3 regions of the Chryseobacterium sp. X308 genome follow, and region 2 is predicted to be linked to each of the others. Evidence: riboswitches for the same ligand, from Rfam matches in the RefSeq annotation. Region 2 holds a riboswitch; each other region holds the start of a gene.
What was found. A riboswitch is a leader RNA that binds a small molecule or an ion and turns the genes downstream of it on or off. The one in region 2 is predicted to bind cobalamin.
Positions count from the first base shown of each region.

Region 1: another riboswitch for cobalamin. It lies ahead of LIV57_RS00750 (TonB-dependent receptor plug domain-containing protein); the one in region 2 lies ahead of metE (5-methyltetrahydropteroyltriglutamate--homocysteine S-methyltransferase).
Region 3: another riboswitch for cobalamin. It lies ahead of LIV57_RS13100 (acyl-CoA thioesterase); the one in region 2 lies ahead of metE (5-methyltetrahydropteroyltriglutamate--homocysteine S-methyltransferase).

Region 1 covers NZ_JAJFZH010000001.1:144,839-148,119, reverse strand. The annotation lists gene LIV57_RS00760 (cytochrome-c peroxidase) at 1-204, shown strand, start outside; gene LIV57_RS00755 (transporter) at 216-1,163, shown strand; cobalamin riboswitch at 1,256-1,440, shown strand; gene LIV57_RS00750 (TonB-dependent receptor plug domain-containing protein) at 1,549-3,281, shown strand, end outside.
Region 2 covers NZ_JAJFZH010000002.1:138,598-141,878, forward strand. The annotation lists gene metE (5-methyltetrahydropteroyltriglutamate--homocysteine S-methyltransferase) at 1-1,872, opposite strand, end outside; cobalamin riboswitch at 2,045-2,231, opposite strand; gene LIV57_RS03685 (Lrp/AsnC family transcriptional regulator) at 2,427-2,888, shown strand; gene LIV57_RS03690 (hypothetical protein) at 2,974-3,281, opposite strand, start outside.
Region 3 covers NZ_JAJFZH010000011.1:8,360-11,640, reverse strand. The annotation lists gene LIV57_RS13110 (XAC2610-related protein) at 1-238, shown strand, start outside; gene LIV57_RS13105 (HD domain-containing protein) at 240-830, shown strand; gene LIV57_RS13100 (acyl-CoA thioesterase) at 888-1,271, opposite strand; cobalamin riboswitch at 1,387-1,568, opposite strand; gene LIV57_RS13095 (hypothetical protein) at 1,603-2,403, opposite strand; gene LIV57_RS13090 (ATP-binding cassette domain-containing protein) at 2,434-3,096, opposite strand.

The sequences.
Region 1 (3,281 bases), on a different contig from region 2:
CATGACGGAAGGTTTTACACTTTGGAAGCAGTACTCAATTTCTATTCAGATCAGGTGGAAGATAATCCCAATCTTGATCCCCGCCTGAAACAGAACGGTCATGTAGGAATTGCCATGAACAGTCAGGAAAAACAATCGATCATTGCATTCCTGAAAACATTATCGGATAAAAGTTTTATATCCAATCCAAAATTTGCAGAATAATTTATAGAAACATGAAGAAGATTATAGTGATAGTAAGTTTGATCCTGTTTAGTCAGTATCAGGCAAAGATCATCAGAGACAGTGCTTATATTGCTCCGGAAACTTTCAGCAGATTCAATTTTGATGATGACTGTGATGCTTGCGGCTGTGCAGCAGGAAACGGATCTTCCGGCTTTGAGTCATTGTTGAATCCACAGTTTGTCGGAATTAAGTATTTTGCGCAGCATTACAAAGCTAAAGAGAACTTGTTTGTAAAAGACCTTACCCAGGATCAGTATTTCAATACGCTGCAACTTTGGGGGAAAATTCCTCTGACTAAAAAACTGAGTGTTTATGCGAGTCTGCCATTCCATTTTCATGAAAAGAAAACCATGCAGGGAGATATCAGAATCAATGGAATAGGAGATTTAAACCTGATGGGAATTTACCAGCTGATGAGCTCTAAAGATAATTTCCATCATCTGAGCGGAGGTTTGGGCGTGAAAATTCCACTCGGGAAGTTTGATGAAAAAGGAGCATCCGGTGTCAACCCAAGCTTTCAGCTGGGAACTGGCAGCTGGGACTATCAGGCCGCTTTGAATTATAAGTTTCAGAAAAATAAAGTAGCCGTATTGGTCAATACAGACTATACGGTCAAAACAGAGAATAAGAAAAATTACCGTTTTGGAAACCAATGGAACTATGCAGCAACAGGTTTTTATCAGGTTGCTGGAAATGAAAAATCCATTTTTTCTGTAAAAACTGGAGTGCAGGGAGAAGTTTATGCTCAGAATAAACAATTTGATGAAGCATTGCCGAACACTGCAGGAAGTGCTTTGTACGGAAAATTAGGTTTTGAAGCCTCTTATAAAAAGCTGAGCCTGGGAAGTGAAGTCATGCTTCCCATGTACACGCGCCTGGCGGGAGGAGATATTGAAGCTCAATCAAGATTTAGTATTTTTCTGAATATTGGAATTTAAAAAGAAACCCTTGTTGAAATCATGTTAAAGCTCCTTCGGGAGCTTTAATTGTTTATAAATCATGATTTTAGTTGGGGATTAGGAATAATTATTTATCTTTGCCGGAATTTGGTGAGCCGTAAAAAGCTCTTAAAAGGGAATCCGGTGAAAATCCGGGACAGACCCGCTGCTGTAAGCTCCACACCAAGTTTTTGAAGAATATATCCACTGTTTTTTAATGGGAAGGATTTCAAAAATGGAGTAAGTCAGAAGACCTGCCAGACAATAATCGTTTGACGCTTTCGTGGAATAAAGCTTAGGACATCAATGATTCTGTGCAGTAACAGCTGTGCTTTGTCGTTGTATTCTTATACCCATTAGCGTCTTCATTATCCTAAATGAGCTAATGACGCCAAAACTAACTACTTCTGCAATTCATAAAGTTGTTTTCACAATATTAGTGTTAACATCTCAACTTGTGCTTTCCCAAACTAAGAAAAAAGACAGTCTTCAGGAAGAGACCATTAAAGGGATCAATCTTTATAAAAAGAATTTTAAAGAAATTATTCCTGCACAAACCCTGCAGGGAGAGCAGCTGGAAAGATTAAACAGTCATTCTGTAGCAGATGCGCTGCGGTATTTTTCGGGTGTGCAGATTAAAGATTACGGCGGATTGGGTGGTTTGAAAACCATCAATATCCGAAGTATGGGAAGCCAGCATGTAGGGGTTTTTTATGATGGAATTCAATTAGGAAATGCCCAAAACGGCCTTGTGGATCTGGGAAGGTATTCTCTGGATGATCTGGAAGAAATTTCATTATACAACGGACAGAAAAGTGAAATTTTTCAACCTGCAAAAGATTTCGGTTCTTCAGGATCTATTTATTTACAGCCTAAAACTCCTGTGTTTAAAGGAACAAGAAAAACCAATCTTGTGATAAGAGCCAAAAGTGCTTCCATAGACCTCTTCAATCCGTCATTCCGGCTGGAGCAGAAAATTTCAGACAGGGTTTCTGCCAGTTTCAGTGGCGAATTTATGCAGAGTGACGGAATTTACAGATTTAGATATGCTAAGAAATATCCTGATGGACAGCAAGCCTATGATACCATTGCCAAAAGACAGGATTCAGATATTCGGGCAAAACGTTTTGAAACTTCTTTCAACGGAACTTTAAATAACGGAAGCTGGAATATCCGTGGCTACGGTTATATTTCAAACCGCGGAATGCCGGCACCTATTGTGAATGGACGTTTCGGAGGAAGAGGAGCGAGACTTTCAGATGAAAATTATTTTGTACAGGCTAATCTGAGAAAAAAACTGTTCCCGAAATTTGAAACGCAGCTGAAAGCAAAATTTGCCTACGATTATACCCATTTTATGGATACGGTTCGTTCGCAGTCTATTATTTATACCGATAATACCTACATCCAAAGGGAACTTTATCTTTCCTCTTCCAATATTTATTCAATTACACCCAATTGGGATGTCAGCCTGAGCGGTGATTTTCAGTATAATAATCTGGATGCCAATCTGGATAATTTTTCTTATCCTACAAGATATACTACATTGGTAGCATTGGCAACAACGTATCAGTGGAACAGATTCAAAATTTTGGGAAGCCTTTTAGGAACCTTTACATTTGAAGAAGTAAGAAAAAATAAAAGACCGGGAGATGCCAGAGAGTGGACACCTGCGGTGTTTATGAGCTATCAGCCGGAAAAAATTCCGGAGCTTACTCTAAGAGCTTTCTATAAAAGAATTTTCAGACTTCCGACCTTCAATGATTTGTATTATACCAATATCGGAAATACCTATCTGAAACCGGAATTCACCAATCAATATGATGTAGGATTTACCTATCAGAAGAATTATAACAACCGTCTCTTTAAAACATTTTATGCTAAAGTAGACGGTTACTACAACAAAGTACAGGATAAAATTGTGGCAGCTCCGAACGGAAGCATGTTCCGATGGCTGATGATGAACCTTGGATTGGTTGAAATCATTGGTGCAGATGTGAATGTGCAGACAGAACTTCAATTGGGAAAAGTTACTCTTAGACCGTTGCTTTCCTACACTTATCAAAGTGCAAGAGATATGAGTGATCCTGAAGATACTTTTTACCGCAATCAGATTCC
Region 2 (3,281 bases):
ATCTGCTTTTCTTAATGGAAGACCTTCTCTGATGGCAGGCTCATCAATCTGAATAATTCTGATTCCTGCTTTTTCCAGGTCCACAACCTCGTCACGAATAGCTAAGGCAATCTGCTTACACGTTTCTGAACGAGGCTGATCATCACGTACAAAAGACCACTGTAAAATGGTAACCGGACCTGTTAACATTCCTTTTACCCATTTTTCAGTCTGAGATTGGGCATATTGAGACCAGTACACCGTCATCGGTGTTGGACGGGAAACATCACCGAAGATCACAGGAGGTTTCACACAACGGCTTCCGTAGCTTTGTACCCAACCGTTTTTAGTGAATACAAATCCTTCCAGCTGTTCTCCGAAATATTCCACCATGTCATTTCGCTCAAATTCTCCGTGAACCAATACATCAATTCCGATGTCTTCCTGCCAGCGGATTGTTCTTTGCGTTTCCTCTTTCAGTAAGGTATCATATTGTTCTGCTGTCAGTTCTCCTTTTTTAAATTTTGCTCTCCAGCTTCTCACTTCTGCGGTTTGCGGGAATGATCCGATCGTAGTGGTTGGGAACAAAGGAAGCTGCAATACTTCCTGTTGCTCTTTTTTACGGATTTTGAAGGTGTTTATTCTCTGAGCATCTTTTTCAGTAACAGCACTGGCTCTTTGTTTTACCTGATCATTATGGATAAGAGAAGAAGTTCTTCTACTCTCAATTGCTTTTTTATTTTCTTCAAATGCTTCAAAAATCTGTTCATTTTCCGTTCCGGAAGCCAGTTCTTTAAGCGTTACAACTTCTGCCACTTTTTGTTTGGCAAAAGCCAGCCAGTTTTTAATTTCCGGGTTAAGACTGGTTTCAAAATCCAGGTCACAAGGTGAATGAAGCAATGAACATGATGGTGCAATGAAAATCCTTTCAGATCCTAATTTTTCAACAGCTTTACTAATAAAAGACAGCGACTTTTCGTAATCATTTTTCCAGATATTTCTACCGTCAACCAGTCCTAACGAAAGGCTTACACCTTCAGGAATGCTATTCAGAATACCATCCAGCTGTTCAGGATTTCTAACCAGATCAACATGCAATGTATTGACAGGAAGTGAAACGGCAAGTGAAGTATTGTCTTTTAACCCGTCAAAATAGGAAGCCACAATAAATTTCAGTTTCGGGAAACGTTTTCTGATTTCGGCATACACATAACGGTAAGTTTCTTTGGCTTTCTCTGTTAAATCCAATGCCAGGAAAGGTTCATCAAACTGAATCCATTCTGCACCCTGTTCCTGAAGTTTGGCTAAAATCTCTATATAAACAGGAAGAAGACTTCCGGCCAGATCCAGTTTATCAAATCCTTCTTCTTTTTCTTTTCCTAATAACAGATAAGAAACCAGCCCGATAATCACCGGTTTCGCATTGATTCCAGCTTGTTTTGCTCCTGCAAATTCATTGAAAATCTTATCTGAACTGAGCTTAAACTGTTGATTTTTATAAAATTCCGGAACGATGTAGTGATAGTTGGTATCGAACCACTTGGTCATTTCCATGGCAGTGATATCCAATCCGTCTTTCTGATAGCCTCTTGCCATGGCAAAATAAAGGTCCAATTCAGTATTGTTTTTTTTAAGCACCACTTCATGGTACCGTGTTGGAATGGCACCTACGACAAGACTCATATCCAATACCTGATCATAATATGAAAAATCATTACATGGGATAAGATCTATTCCTGCTTCTTTCTGGATATTCCAGTTTTGACTGCAGAGAGTTCTTCCGGTGTTCAGAAGTTCTTCCAAAAGGATTTTACCTGACCAGTACTGCTCGCAGGCTTTTTTGAGTTCTCTTTTGCTACCAATACGCGGATAGCCAAGAATGTGAGTTTGCATTTTTTTAAACTTTTTAATTAAACTTATTGGGAAGTCCTTTAAAATGCTTCGTTATGTTTTGCGGAAAAAGTTTCAGGAAAATAGTGACATAGCAGACAGTGTATTTCCCTTCAGAAGAAAATACAAAATTTGATATACCATCTGTATGACCCAAAGCTTCAGCCCGCGAAAGCATTGTCAATTCAGTAAAGGCAGGTCTCCTGACTTGTAACAGTTTCTGTCATCCTTCCCGCTTTTGGCAGTGGATCTGCAAGGACAGAAACTTTTGGTGGGTTACTTACAGTTGCGCGACAGCTCGTGATTTGCACACGATTCCCTATTAATCTACGTTAAGTAAAACCTTTCCTGTTTGATGAAGTATCTGTAAAGAACTGTACTTTTACCTTTAACAAAGGTTGTCAGTAAAAGTTTTTAATTTTGTGTAAAATTAGTAATACAGAATAAAACCACAATTGAAAACAAATAATTAAGCAAATTAAACTTCATAAAGTAAAAATAAAAGCATATAATTCTTTATATTTGACTGTTTTAATCATTTAAAAGAATAATATTCTGTGGAACAACTCGATGATAAGGATGTACAGCTGCTCAGGCTGCTTCAGAACAACGCCAAACTCACCGTTAAAGAACTTGCTAAAGAAGTGAACCTTTCTACTTCACCGGTTTTTGAAAGGGTAAAAAGGCTTGAACAGGAAGGTTTTGTTAAAAGATATGCAGCAGTTCTTGATGCTGAAAAACTGAACCGCGGATTTACGGTGTTCTGCCAGATCAAACTTAAAATTCACGACCGGTCCGTGGGGTATGATTTTGTAAAAGAAATTTTAGAAATTGAAGAAGTTGCCGAATGCTATAATATTTCCGGAGATTTTGATTTCCTTCTGAAAGTTCAGGTTCGGGATATGAAGCATTATCAGGATTTTGTATTTAACAAGCTGGGATCCGTAGATTCTATCGGCAGCACGCACAGTACGTTTGTGATGGCTGAGGTAAAAAATAACCATGGACTGACGATATAGATTTTCTTTTAAAGTTAACGCCGTCTGAGGATAAAAAAATCCGTCAATAATGACGGATACTATAATTATATAATTTTTTCAGTACTCAATTGGCTGCGGGATCCATTAGTTCTGTTGTTAAACCTATTGATTTTAACAGGTTCTTACTGTCGAAAAGCAATGTTGTATAATGTTTCCCTTTTTTAAAAACCAGTTTTGAACCTCCAGGAAATTCACTGTCTGCTCCCGATTTTTGTATTTTGGCATTGTACTTACCGAACTTCGTTTTACTGTCCTGTAATGTACTTTTATTCAGAACAAGACCAAAAGGAAGTCCTTCCACGATGACAGGTTTATTGTCTGAAGTCACAAAAAACATCTCATTGATACTATTGTCTTTTCCCAGGCTGCAAT
Region 3 (3,281 bases), on a different contig from region 2:
TGAAACAGACGCCAAACGAAAGCGTCTTATTTCCTACGGTAAGTCCGGTTGTTGCAGGATTTTTACAACAGAATATGCCGTTATTCCGAACAAAGGGCTGGAGAGAGTGCTGGAAAAAGAGGAGGATATGACCAATGAGGATCAGGTAAAGGTCATAACGAAAGAAAAGATCAATAATAAATGGATTACCAGAACAAAGGTATATCCGTCAGATCAATATAACAGAAATAAAAAGTAAGATGAAAATTCAGAAAGAGATAGATTTTATTCTGGCAGTAGATGCGCTTAAAAATGTACAACGAAGAAATTATAATGCAGACGATTCCCGAAGAGAGAATACGGCTGAACATTCCTGGCAGATCATTATTCTTGCCCAGATCCTTTATCCATATGCTAAAAACCGAGCTGATATTGATTTGCTAAGAGTGATAAGAATGCTTTCCATTCATGATCTTGTGGAAATAGAAGCCGGAGACACTTTTATTTTTGATGAAAAAGCTATGGTCGGAAAGTTTGAAAGAGAGAAAGCTTCAGCCCAAAAGATCTTTGGAATTCTGGATGAGCCTTTACGTACAGAATTTTTTAACCTGTGGCTGGAGTTTGAGGAAGAGAAAACACCGGATGCTATTTTTGCCTGTGGAATCGATAGAATTATGCCGTTTATTTTAAATTCCCATACTACAGGAAAGAGCTGGACAGAAGCCGGAGTGACGGAAAGACAGATCCGGAATATGCTTGAAAATGCAATCAGCAGAGCATCAGACGAAATGGGAGAGGCTTTTGAACTTTTATTGAACAGAAGTCTGGAAACAGAAAAGGTATTGAAATAATGTCAATGAAAATATTTAAAGCTTCGGGCGGCCAAAGGCCGCCCGAAGCTTTATAATTTATAGTATCTGGATTGGTTTCTTGAATTCGTCGATGGCTACAAAAGTAAAATCACCTACAATAGCTTTTTCTCTTTCATAGGAGTACATCTGTTCAGTGTAAATTTCAACATTAACCTTCATACTGGTTTTTCCCACGTAGGAAACTTTCCCGATCAGTTCCACAATAGTTCCGGCAGGAATAGGTTTTTTGAAATCGATCTTATCACTGCTCACGGTTACCACTCTTTTTCTGGCAAAACGGGTTGCGGTGATAAAAGCTACTTCGTCCATCAGCTGCATGGCAGTACCTCCAAAAAGGGTATCGTAATGATTGGTTGTGTTTGGGAAAACCGCTTTAAAGATTCTGGTTTCGGATGCTTCAATTCTTTCTTCTGTAGTCATATATCATTATTAATTAAAGCGAAATGAAAGGATACTAAAACAACAGAATAATGACAGGAACTTATAGAATTCCTGAAACAATCCATCAGATCAATACAACTTCAAATCGCGAAAGTTACATGTTTAAGAAAAAGGCAGGTCTCCTGACTTGTAACATCATTTATCTCCTTCCCATGCCTCGCACAGTGGATCTTTGATAAAGACTTCAGTTACTTTACAGTTGCGCGACAGTCCGTGATTTTCACACGGTTCCCTTTTAATCTGCAGTGATGCAGAACCAATTTCTGTGATGAATAAGCGTAAAAACTTTTCGAATGCAAAAATAATGAATTTATTCCGGATTATGATAAATAATCTGACTGATTACTCTTCCCTTCTTAATTGTCCAGAGTGTTGTATATCTGTTTTCCCCTGAACCATTGATCATATAAAGGAAAATATTATCATTGTCGAGAGAAGTTACCCCGATGTTCTCAAAATCCATGGTAGGCTGGAACATGTTTTTGATGGCTTCCCTTACAAAAACAGAGCCTCTTCCGGGCTGCTGCACTCTGATGGATTTGATTTCGGTCATTCCTTCAGGAAGGTCATTACCAATTCCCCATGGTTTTACTTTATCAATCGTAAGAATTTTTCCATCTGCATCTTTTTCCTTTTTACGGTAACCTGCATTGGAAGGGTAAATATCAATCACTACTTTGCTTCTTTGGGCAGTAGGGATTTTAGGATCGGAATTGTCGGTAAAAATCAAAGATCTTCCGTTTTTAGATTTGGATGGAGTATAGGCGGGAAGCTGGTCCACATAGGCAATACGTCCTTTATTCACCATTCCTTCTTTATCCAGAGTTTCATAACGCACAAAAGGTTTGTCGTCATCCTGTTTTTCGGGATATTTGATCCAGATCCATTCCGTTTCTCCCGGAGCCGGCTTTACATAAACAAATACATCACCTTTGCGCATACGGATCTTATCTACAATTTTTCGGTAGTCGTCTTTATGTACGCGTACGTTGGCATATCCTTCCTCAGCTTTTACCACTCCAAAAGGAACTTTAGTCTGTCCTTTTACAAAGACAACAGATAAGATACTGAAAGCAGATAAATAGAATGCTTTGTTTATGAAAGTCATCATGAAATTTTTTTGATCCCTCAAATATATAAATTAAATGCTTTTCGGAAGATAATTATACCGTTGCAGTTCTTTTAAATCTTGTATTTGTTTCAGATAGCCTTCACGCAGAAGAAATATTTGGTGTGAAATATCAAGAACTTCCTGATAATTATGATCAGAAATAATGAATCCCTTATACGCAGACTGTTCAATGATTGCAGCTTTCAATGCTGCAGAAATTTTCGGAGAAAGGCTATGGAAAGGTTCGTCCAGTAAAACAAAATCAGCTTCAGAATAAATTGTCATTAAAGCTTCAATGACTCTCTGTTCACCTCGGGAAAGATTTTTAGGTTTTTCTGACAAAAAAGGACGGATCAGATCTGAAGTCAATAATAGATCTGTATTTTTCTTATTGCAAAAAAGAGGAATTAAGGTTTTAATGGTATTGTACTTCGGTAAGAAAATATCCTGTGGCAGGTAAGCAATTCTGTTTTTTCTATCGGAAATGCTTTTCAGAACTTTGTCATTGTATCTTATAAACTGGGTATCACTACTGACAGTTCCAAAAATAATTTTTAATAATGTTGATTTTCCGGCACCATTTCTGCCCAGAATTCCAATAATCTTTCCGGTTTCACATCCTAAATAAATATCCCGCAGGATATTATTATCTTTAAAAGACTTGGTTATGCTGTCAATATGAAGCTTACTCATAAAATTCCTGTTATTATTTTGATAATCACACAGACAGATACTGTGAATCCCCAAAGGAAACTTCTGGAAAACCCTAAATTGGCATAAAAGTAATATTCGTTTTTAAACCTGAGTTCATATATAAAATAATGAAGGACAGGAGATATTAAAAGAAAACTCAATCCAAAGTTCTCAATATTGAAAGA